Regions from separate parts of the Arthrobacter sunyaminii genome, predicted to be linked through region 3. Evidence: predicted binding sites of a transcription regulator. Region 3 holds the regulator's gene; each other region holds the start of a gene.

Region 1 (3,274 bases), 1.7 Mb from region 3:
CGAATCCTGGGTGGAGACCTACAAGAAATCCATGCTGACGCCGGTGGTTTTGCGGGCAGTGGCCGAGCATCAACCGGTGACGGTGGCCAGGGTTGCAGAAGAGGTTGCAGCAGGCACCGGCTGGCAGATCACCGAGCGCAGTCTCTACCGCACCCTGAAAAGGCTGCAGGACACCGGTCTCCTGCACAGTGCGGAGGTCGATGTCCCGCGCACCGGGGCAAAGCGCAAGGAGATCTCCCTGACAGGCTTGGGGTCGCAGTTCCTTGCCGGAATCACCGCCAGCCTGGTTGAATTTCCGGGCCCTGGAGCCGGCAGGAAACCTGGCCGCTAAACCGCCTTCACCACCGGAAGATCAGACCACTCGGTGGTGTAGCGCGGGGAAGCGAAGTTCCGCGCCATGGTCCAGTCCGGCTTGGCTGTGGACATCCCGGCCAGTCCCAGGCCAATGCTGGCAGCACCGTACTTGTCGGTGACCTGCGCCAGCAGCGGCCCGATGTCCTTCTGCTCCGGTCCGGCATCGAACAGGTCGAACACCGGCTCGGCGCCGGCGGGGGAGAGGCCCGTGAGCATGATTCCGGCCTTGGCATACCGGGCACCCTCCACCACCTGGGGATCCATGGCGTCAATCGCGGCCCGGGTGAGCACCAGGGGATCCGCGGTGGGCCGCTGAAGCCGGACCGTAGCCGAAGGTGAGGATGCTTCAGTGCCGCTGAAGCGCGACGTGGACGCAAAAACCGTCATGACGCTGGCCAGCTGTCCCTCCTTGGCCAGTCGAATGGCCGCTTTCTGGGCGTACAGGCTCATGACCTGGCGCATCGATTCCTGTGTAGTCACCGGCGTCGCGAAGCTGCGTGAAAAGAGGACCTGCTGTTTGTCTGCGGACTCGGTTTCCATGGGAATGCAGGCGGTGCCGTTCAGTTCCAGCACCGTGCGCTGCAGCACCACGGAGAACTTCGCACGGATCGCGGCGGGATCGGCGGCGCGCAGATCCGCGACAGTGTGGATGCCCAGCGCATTCAGCCGGACACCGTTGCGCGCGCCCACGCCCCACAGGCCGGTGACCGGCACGCGGGACATGATGGTGTCGACGACGGCGGGATCCAGGGTGTCGAGGTTGCAGACCCCGCCCATGTGGGGATTCTGCTTGGCGATCCGGTTCGCGAATTTGGCCAGGGTTTTGGTGGGGCCGATCCCCACGCAGACCGGCAGGCCGATGTTCTTCGCCACGGCAGCCCGGATGTCAGTGCCCCGGGTCCGCAGTTCGTCATCGGTGCCGTGCAGGTGCAGGAAACACTCGTCGATGGAGTAAATCTCCTGCTCGGAGGAGAAGCGTGCCAGCAGCTGCATCACGCGCGAGCTCAGGTCCCCGTACAGCTCATAGTTGCTCGAGCGCTGCACCAGGCCCAGCTTCGGAGCGGCCTCGGCCAGCTTGAACCACGGCTCACCCGTCTTGATGCCCAGGGCCTTGGCCTCATCGGAGCGGGCCACCACGCAGCCGTCGTTGTTGGAGAGCACCACCACGGGAATGCCGGCCAGCTTCGGGTCAAAAAGGCGCTCGCAGGAGACGTAGAAGCTGTTTACGTCCACGAGTGCGATGCGGTGCTGCTCAGCCATGAGACGGCCTAGACATGGTGCAGACACCGGGTCACGACACCCCAGACGGACAGTTCCGCGGGATCCGGCACCCGGATGTCTTCTGCGTCCGGGCTGTCCGCGCGCAGGAAGATCCCCTGGCCGGTCAACAGCAGCCGCCGGATGATCAGCTCTCCGTTCAGAACGGCAACAACCACCGACCCGTCTTTGGGCGTCAGCGACCGGTCCACGATCAGCTCGTCTCCGTCGCTGATGCCGGCTTCGTCCATGGCGTTGCCGGAAACCCGCATGATGAAGGTGGACGTGGCATCGCGGATCAGGTGCCGGTTCAGGTCAATGCCGGCGTCGTAATAGTCCTGGGCGGGTGATGCGAACCCGGCCGGAAGCGTTGAACCGCGGGTGGCCGGCTGTTCCTTCGCGCCGCCGGAACGCGGCGCAGAGTCGGAGGAAAACACGGGCACCGCACACCTCCCTAGAACACACCTTCGAATACCAACAGGTTAGCACTGAGCATGGAAAACACCTTGGCGAACGGCGCAAGTTGCCGCAGACTGGGTGGACATTGCTGCCAGCCAGGGCAGACCGGGCGCAAGACGGGCCCCGGCCACGTCTGATGCCACCGGAGCTCCCATGAATCAGCCCGCCGTCGAAACGACCAGCCTCGTCAAGGCCTTCGGCTCTGCCCGTGCTCTGGACGGGTTCTCGCTCACGGTGGAGGAGGGACAGGTCGCCGGATTTCTGGGGCCCAACGGAGCCGGGAAATCCACCGCCATCCGGGTGCTGCTGGGCGTGCTGCGCGCTGACGCCGGAACCGCCGCGGTGCTGGGCATGGATCCCTGGGCGGACGCCGTCGCCGTCCACCGCCGGATCGCTTACGTTCCCGGGGACACCACCCTCTGGCCGAACCTGACGGGCGGGGAAGCCATTGACATCTTCACCCGGCTACATGCCGGCAAGCGGACCGCGGGGAAGGACCGGAACGCGAAGCGGCAGGCGGCACGACGCGCTGAACTGCTGGAACGCTTCGAGCTGGACCCCACCAAGAAGGCGCGCACCTATTCCAAAGGCAACCGGCAAAAGGTGGCGCTGGTCGCCGCGCTCGCCTCAGATGCTGAGCTGTTCCTGCTCGATGAACCCACCTCGGGCCTCGATCCGCTCATGGAGGCCGCGTTCACCGAGGAGATCCGGAACCTGCGCAGCGAGGGACGTACCGTGCTGCTGTCCAGCCACATCCTCGCCGAGGTGGAAAAGCTGTGCGACACCGTCACCATCATCCGCTCCGGCCGCGACGTGGAAACCGGCACCCTGGCCCAGCTGCGCCACCTCACCCGGTCCACGGTCACGGCGACGACGACGGCGGATCCGGCCGCGCTGGCCGCTGCACCGGGGGTGCACAACCTCAGTGCGGAGCACGGATATCTGCGGTTCGACGTCTACAATGCGCAGGTGAACAGCATCCTGGCACTGCTGGCCGAAGCCGGCGTGCAAAACCTGACCATTGCCCCGCCGTCACTGGAGGAGCTGTTCCTGCGCCACTACGGTGACGAGGCGGGAGCAGAGCAATGAGCGCACCACCCACTGCCCGCCGGCAGTCCTTCCGCAACCCGTGGGCTGCCACCGGCGGATTGCTGCGGCTGCACCTGAGGCTGGATCGGATCATTATTCCGGTCTGGACCCTGGC
Region 2 (3,274 bases), 1.0 Mb from region 3:
TTGGGCGCCGGCCTGATCATGACCCTGTTCATCAAACAGATTCCGCTGTCCGAGACCGCGCGGGTGCACCTCGGAGATGCGGAGCAGGAACCAACCGCCAGGTAAGCGTTAACCGGCATCAGGCACCACCGGCTAGGAGACCGCACCACATGTCCCACAAAGCACTTTCACCACGGATCGCCGCGAGCCCGGCAGCATTGGTTCCCGGCAATCCGGGGCCTGCGCCGGGTAGGCAGCTGCAGGGTACGCGAAAGCACGGGCGGCACCGGGAGGAGGCCGCGCCGGCGGCGATGCCCAAACGGAACCTGCCCCTGGTCTTCACCGGGCTGGTGCTGTCCGTGCTGCTGGCAGCCCTGGACCAGACCATCGTGGCGACCGCGCTGCCCACCATCGTGGGGGACCTCAACGGGCTCGAGCACCTGTCCTGGGTGGTCACTGCCTACATCCTGGCAGCAACCATCGGCCTGCCGATCTACGGAAAACTCGGCGATCTGTTTGGCCGCAAGAGCATCTTCATTTTCGCCATTGTGGTGTTCCTGGTCGGCTCCATGCTGTCCGGGCTGGCGCAGGACATGGGTCAGCTGATCGGCTTCCGTGCACTGCAGGGCCTCGGCGGCGGCGGACTGATGATCGGCGCGCAGGCCATCCTGGGAGACCTCGTCTCTCCGCGCGAGCGCGGCAAGTACATGGGACTGATCGGAGCAGCCTTCGGACTTGCCTCCGTGTGCGGACCGCTGCTGGGCGGCTGGATCACCGATGCCTGGTCCTGGCGGTGGGTCTTCTACATCAACCTGCCCATCGGAGCGGTGGCGCTCGCCGTCGTCATCACCTCCCTGCAGCTGGCCAAACCCCAGGGAGCCCGCCCGCGGCTGGACTACGCCGGCGCTGCCTTGCTGGCCGTTGCGAGCGCCGCCCTGATCATGCTCACCACGTGGGCGGGCACCACCTATGCCTGGTCAAGTCCGCAGATCCTGGCTCTGGCCGCATTGACCCTGGCTGCGGGTGCGGCATTTGTGCGGGTGGAGCTGAAGTCCCGGGAGCCGATCATGCCGCTGGGCCTGTTCCGCAACCGTAACTTCCTGCTGCCCGTGCTGGTGGGCATCTCCGTGGGCATCGCCATGTTCTCCACCATTTCCTACCTGCCCACCTTCCTGCAGATGGTCAACCGGGCCACTGCCACCGAATCCGGACTGATGATGCTGCCGATGATGGGCGGGCTGCTGCTCACCTCCATCGGCACCGGCCAGCTGATTTCCCGCACGGGAAAGTACAAGATCTATCCGATCCTGGGCTGCGCGGTGATCATTGCGGGCCTGGTGCTGCTGTCCCGGATTTCCGACACCACGCCGTACAGCTTCACGGCGCTCGGGATGCTGGTGATGGGCCTGGGCATTGGAATGCTGATGCAGAACCTGGTGCTGATTGTGCAGAACAGCGTCCCCGGCAGGGACATGGGGGCTGCAATTTCCGCGGCGAACTATTTCCGGCAGATCGGTGCCTCTTTTGGTATTGCGCTGTTCGGCTCCATCTTCATCCACCGCCTGGGCAATGAGATTGCCGCGGCGCCGCAGGGGGCGGGGGCAGCGGTGGGCGGGGACATCAATTCCCTGAGCCCGACGACGCTGCGGGGTCTGCCGGCGCCGGTGCAGGATTTCATCGGCGCGGCCTTTGGGCACGCGCTGCCGCCGATCTTCCTGCTCAGTGTGCCCATTGTCGCAGTAGCCCTGGTGCTGTGCCTGTTTATCCGGGAGACCCCGCTGTCCACCGCGGTCCGGACGGAAGCGGGGGAGGAAGTTTAGGGCGTCCGCGGAGGAATCCGGCGGCGGGAGTGCCGATTGTCAGATGATGGCCGTACACTGGAAACTGTTAGAACATATGTTCGAATTAGTTGCTGTCCACAAACCAATTTTGGCCGCCGCGACGGCTTGGGTGCGGGCACGCCTGCGGCTGGGAGGAAGCTGGAATGGGTGTCTTCAGTGAGGCGGTAGAGGTGGTGTGCTCACCCGCCGGCCAGCCGCTTCGGCTTGTCTGGAGCGGCCGCACCTACAAGGTGGCAGCGGATCCCGTGCGCTGGTATGAGCGCCGGAACTGGTGGGATGAGGAAGCCCGGGCGGAACGCGGACGCGGTCCGGGGCTGGTGGATTCGGAGATCTGGCGGGTACAGGCCCGGCTGACCCCGCGTTCGCCGCTGCGCACCCTGGATCTCTCGCATGACATCAGCTCCGGCCGCTGGCGCCTGATCCGTATCCATGACGCCCTGCGGGAAAGCGCCTAGGAACTGCCGGATATGAGCTTCACCCATCTGCATGCCGCCACCGCCTTCAGCGCCCACTACGGAGTGTCCTGGCCGGAGGAAATGGCGCAGGCCGCTGCGGCCGACGGTGCAGACGCGCTCGCCTGCACCGACCGTGACGGACTGTACGGAACGGTCAAGCACCTGCGCGCCTGCATGGACGCCGGCATTGATCCGATCGTGGGGGTGGATCTGGCGGTGCTGGGGGAGCCGGATGCTTCCGGTGCCCGGCCGGTCACCGGAAGAGTTGTGGTCCTGGCCCGCGGCCGTCGGCAGGGAGCCGGCTACCGCGCGCTGTGCCGGCTGATTTCCGATGCACACGCCGGCACCTCAGCGTCCGCGGCACGCAAGGGCAGCAAACCGGTGGGGGTGACCATGGCGCAGCTGGCGTCACGGGCAGCGGGCGACGACGGCGGTGGGGGCTCCGGTGCCCGCGGCCCCGGAGCCGGCGGTGACACTAATCACGAGCCGCTCCTGACCGTCCTGGTGGGACCGCATTCCGACGTCGGCACCGCCATGCGCAGCCGCAGCTACGCCGTCGCCCGCACACTCTTTCGCCGCTGGCAGGAGACGCTGCCGCGCGCATCACTGGCCGTGGAGGTGGTGGCCCACCTCAGCGCCCCGGGGACCAACCTCAGCCTGGCCCACGCCGTGCGCATGCTCCGCCTGGCGGATGAAATGCAGCTGCCGGCCATCCTCACCAACGCTGTGCGCTACGTGGATGCCGACGGCGCCGCCACCGCCGACGTCCTGGACGCAGCCCGGGCGCTGACCTCCATGGGGCGGCTTCCGGATTTGCAGCCCAACGGACAGGGCTGGCTGAAGAGCGCCGCGCAGATGAAGTCCCTTGCCCGCGAGATCAGCAACGAGGCGGGCTACGGAACCGCCGGGGCCGCCCGGATGCTCCGGGACACCGAGGCGCTCGCCGATGCCTGCCGGATGGATCCGGTGCTGGACATGGGGTGGAAGCAGCCGGTGGTT
Region 3 (3,274 bases):
AATAAGTGGGCGGGAAACTCATGGCCGTCCGTCCGGGACCGCCGAACGCCTGGAGAATCTGCTGCAGGACCTCGTTCGAGCCGTTCCCGGCCCAGATATTTTCGGAGGTCAGTCCGTGGCCGAGGTAAGCGGCAAGCCGGTCCCGCAGTTCCGTGAATTCCCGGTCCGGGTAGCGGTTCAGTCCGGCCACGGCCCGCTCCACGGAGATCGCAATCGCCTCCCGCACGGATTTCGGCAGGCCATGCGTATTCTCGTTGACATTCAGCAGGATGGGCACATCCAACTGGGGTGCGCCATAGGGCGTCAGTCCGCGGAGGTCATCGCGCAGAGGAAGTCGGTTGAGTCTCGCCAGCTGTTCAGTCACCTGTACAGCTTAAGACTCGAAGGCGGAGCGGGAAGAATCTGCGGGCTGCACGCCCTGCCTTGTTACGTCCCGCGTTATTGAGCACTGACTTATTTGGCTCTGGGTGTTTCGTCCTGAGGTGTTGCGGCTCAGCGTTGTTGCGGACTCAGCGTTCAACGGGAATGTAAAGCTGAGCACCAACGATGAGGCGGGATTCAGTCAGGTTGTTGAGTTCCATGATGTCTTCCATGACATCCCGCGGGTCACGCTCAGGAGCGAACTCCTGCGCCAGGCCCCACAGGGACTCACCCGCAGCCACACTGACCTGGACGGTTCTTGTCACGTCCGGCCCCCCGCTGGAGGCCATGGCGGGAGCGGTGAAGAAGCCCAGCACAATGAGCGCAGCCGCCGCGGCGAGCATCAGCGGGAGGCCGATGAAAACCAAACGGCCCCTGCGGGTCAGGTGCAGCGAGTTCGTCTTGACCGGCAGGGAAGGATTTGAAGGCCGGGAATCGAGGTGCTGTGAGGGAGATGTGTTTGACGCAGCTGTTTTTGACGCAGCTGTATGGATTGAAGCAGCTGTATGACTCGAATCAGCTGTTCGAGCTGTCGGGACTGTTTGGGTTGTCATTGCAACACCTTTCCGGTTCGATGGCTGCGGGAAATACCCGAAGCCATATTCGAACGATTGGAAGCTGATCGACTTACCCGAACCTCCGCTGAGGGCGGCTGTCGAAAGTATGTTCGATTTCTGCTGAGTTATTTCTAGCACCTATCTACTAATAAAGTCGAGACTCGCTCGAACAAATGTTTGAAAACACCGCACTGCTCGCTTAACGTTGAGGACAAGAGGGAACCTTCAACGGGTTCTGCGGATCGACTCGAAGCCCAGGCGTCGGAGCGGTTCCTCAGGATCACTGAATCAGCTGCCTCTGACATAACCGCCGGAACGGCTTGCACGGCCAATACGTCCCGGTTTGTACCCGATTAGACATTTACCGACCAGCCCCGGCATTGCCGGGACCAGCTGACCCGAAGGGAACCCGACGTGGCCCGCAGGACTGCTTCCGAAGACAGCACCAACAAACCAGCTGCCACAGGCACCCGTGCGCGCCCCAAGGGGCTCACCCCCAGGCAGAAGACCGTCCTGGAGATGATTCAGCGGTCCGTGAGCACCAACGGCTATCCGCCCACCATGCGCGAAATCGGCGACACGGTTGGCCTGGCCAGCCTGTCCAGCGTGACCCACCAGCTCATGCAGTTGGAGAAGCTCGGCTACATCCGCCGTGATCCGAAGCGCCCCCGCGCCATGGAAATCCTCATTCCCCTGATGCTCCGTGACGGATCCTCCGGTACGGCAGCCGAGGAGGCTCCGGGACGCCCCGGCTCCGGCACGGACAACAGCCCTTCAGCCGGCGCTGCGGGGCGCACCGGAGACCAGCGTGAAGAGGGCGCAGGCTCAGCCCCGGCGCTGGCCTCGGTAACCGAGCTTGCCACCTCCGTTGATACCGCCATGGTGCCGCTGGTCGGCCGCATCGCCGCCGGCGGACCCATCCTTGCGGAGCAGGTGGTGGAGGACATCATGCCGCTGCCCCGTCAGCTGGTGGGACACGGTGACCTTTTCATGCTGAAGGTTTCGGGAGACTCCATGGTTGATGCCGCCATCTGCGACGGTGACTGGGTGGTTGTGCGCCGCCAGCCGACAGCTGAGAACGGTGACATTGTGGCTGCCCTCCTCGACGATGAAGCCACGGTCAAGACCTTCCGGCAGCGCAACGGCCACACCTGGCTGCTGCCGCAGAACACGCGGTACGAGCCCATTGTGGGCGATCACGCCGTCATCATGGGCAAAGTTGTCTCGGTGATGCGCGCTCTTTAGCCGACGTCCCGGCGGGATCCCTGCAGCGGAAAGCACGCAAATGGCGGCCGGAAATATTCCGGCCGCCATTTGCATGTCCATGTCTTTGCTGCCCGGCCTCACTGGGCCGCAGAGTGCCGCGGTTAACTCCGCAGCCCGCCTATCCCGCCGACAGCTCCTCGGCTGCCGACTGCTCTGCGAGCCGACCCAAAACGGAGAGCACCACGGAGCGGTCCGTGGTGGACCAGAACGGCGGCAGCGCTGCGCGCAGGAAGCCCCCATACCGGGCCGTGGCCAGCCGGGAGTCCAGGACAGCCACCACACCGCGGTCCCCCGCCGCACGAATCAGGCGCCCTGCCCCCTGTGCCAGACGCACGGCGGCATGGGTCGCCGCCACGGACATGAACCCGTTGCCGCCGGCCTTGGCCACTGCTCGGGTGCGAGCGGTCATCAGCGGGTCATCGGGACGGGGAAACGGGATGCGGTCGATGAGGACAAGCCGGCACGCGGCTCCGGGAACGTCCACGCCCTGCCATAGCGACATGGTGCCGAAGAGGCAGGTATCCGGCTCTTCAGAGAACTGCTTGACCAGTGAAGACATGGAAGATTCCCCCTGGCACAGGATGGGGAAATCCACCCGGGTGCGCATGGCATCGGCGGCATCTTCGGCCGCCCGCCGAGAGGAGAATAAGCCCAGCGCGCCGCCGTTGGAGGCCTTAAGCAGCGCTTCGATTTCATCCAGCTGAGCCTCGGAGGTACCCCGCTCCGGCTTGGGCAGATCCTTGGCCACATACAGAATCCCCTGGCGCGGGTAATCGAAGGGACTGCCGACGTCGGTTCCGGTCCACGACGGTGCACCCGGACCCAGCAGGCCCAGGGCACCGGCCACCGGCCCGAACTCGGAGCCGATCGCCAGGGTTGCCGAGGTCAGGACAACGGTGTGCCCGTCAAACAATCCTTCACGCAGCCGTCCCGCCACTGACAGCGGGGCAACGTTCAGGGTGGCGGGGGCGGTCTCGTCGGGCGGTGAAAAACCTCCCGACGGGGAGAAGGAACTGGGCCGGGACGCCCAA

Evidence for each region. The regulator LexA, encoded in region 3, represses DNA repair genes until DNA is damaged. The targets are predictions, from matches to a motif close to TCGAACANNTGTTCGA.
Region 1: a site for LexA is predicted at 2,067-2,082, ahead of KG104_RS16810 (LexA family protein). Genes of this name have one in related genera too.
Region 2: a site for LexA is predicted at 1,868-1,883, ahead of KG104_RS10875 (DUF6504 family protein). Genes of this name have one in related genera too.

The regions. Positions count from the first base shown of each region.
Region 1 covers NZ_CP076456.1:3,689,449-3,692,722, reverse strand. The annotation lists gene KG104_RS16820 (PadR family transcriptional regulator) at 1-331, shown strand, start outside; gene KG104_RS16815 (Y-family DNA polymerase) at 328-1,614, opposite strand; gene KG104_RS16810 (LexA family protein) at 1,623-2,048, opposite strand; gene KG104_RS16805 (ABC transporter ATP-binding protein) at 2,224-3,159, shown strand; gene KG104_RS16800 (ABC transporter permease) at 3,156-3,274, shown strand, end outside.
Region 2 covers NZ_CP076456.1:2,438,275-2,441,548, reverse strand. The annotation lists gene KG104_RS10885 (MDR family MFS transporter) at 1-105, shown strand, start outside; gene KG104_RS10880 (MDR family MFS transporter) at 150-1,799, shown strand; gene KG104_RS10875 (DUF6504 family protein) at 1,964-2,275, shown strand; gene KG104_RS10870 (DNA polymerase III subunit alpha) at 2,288-3,274, shown strand, end outside.
Region 3 covers NZ_CP076456.1:1,427,150-1,430,423, reverse strand. The annotation lists gene KG104_RS06280 (histidinol-phosphate transaminase) at 1-364, opposite strand, end outside; gene KG104_RS18030 (LysM peptidoglycan-binding domain-containing protein) at 510-788, opposite strand; gene lexA (transcriptional repressor LexA) at 1,392-2,222, shown strand; gene KG104_RS06265 (ATP-dependent DNA helicase) at 2,362-3,274, opposite strand, start outside.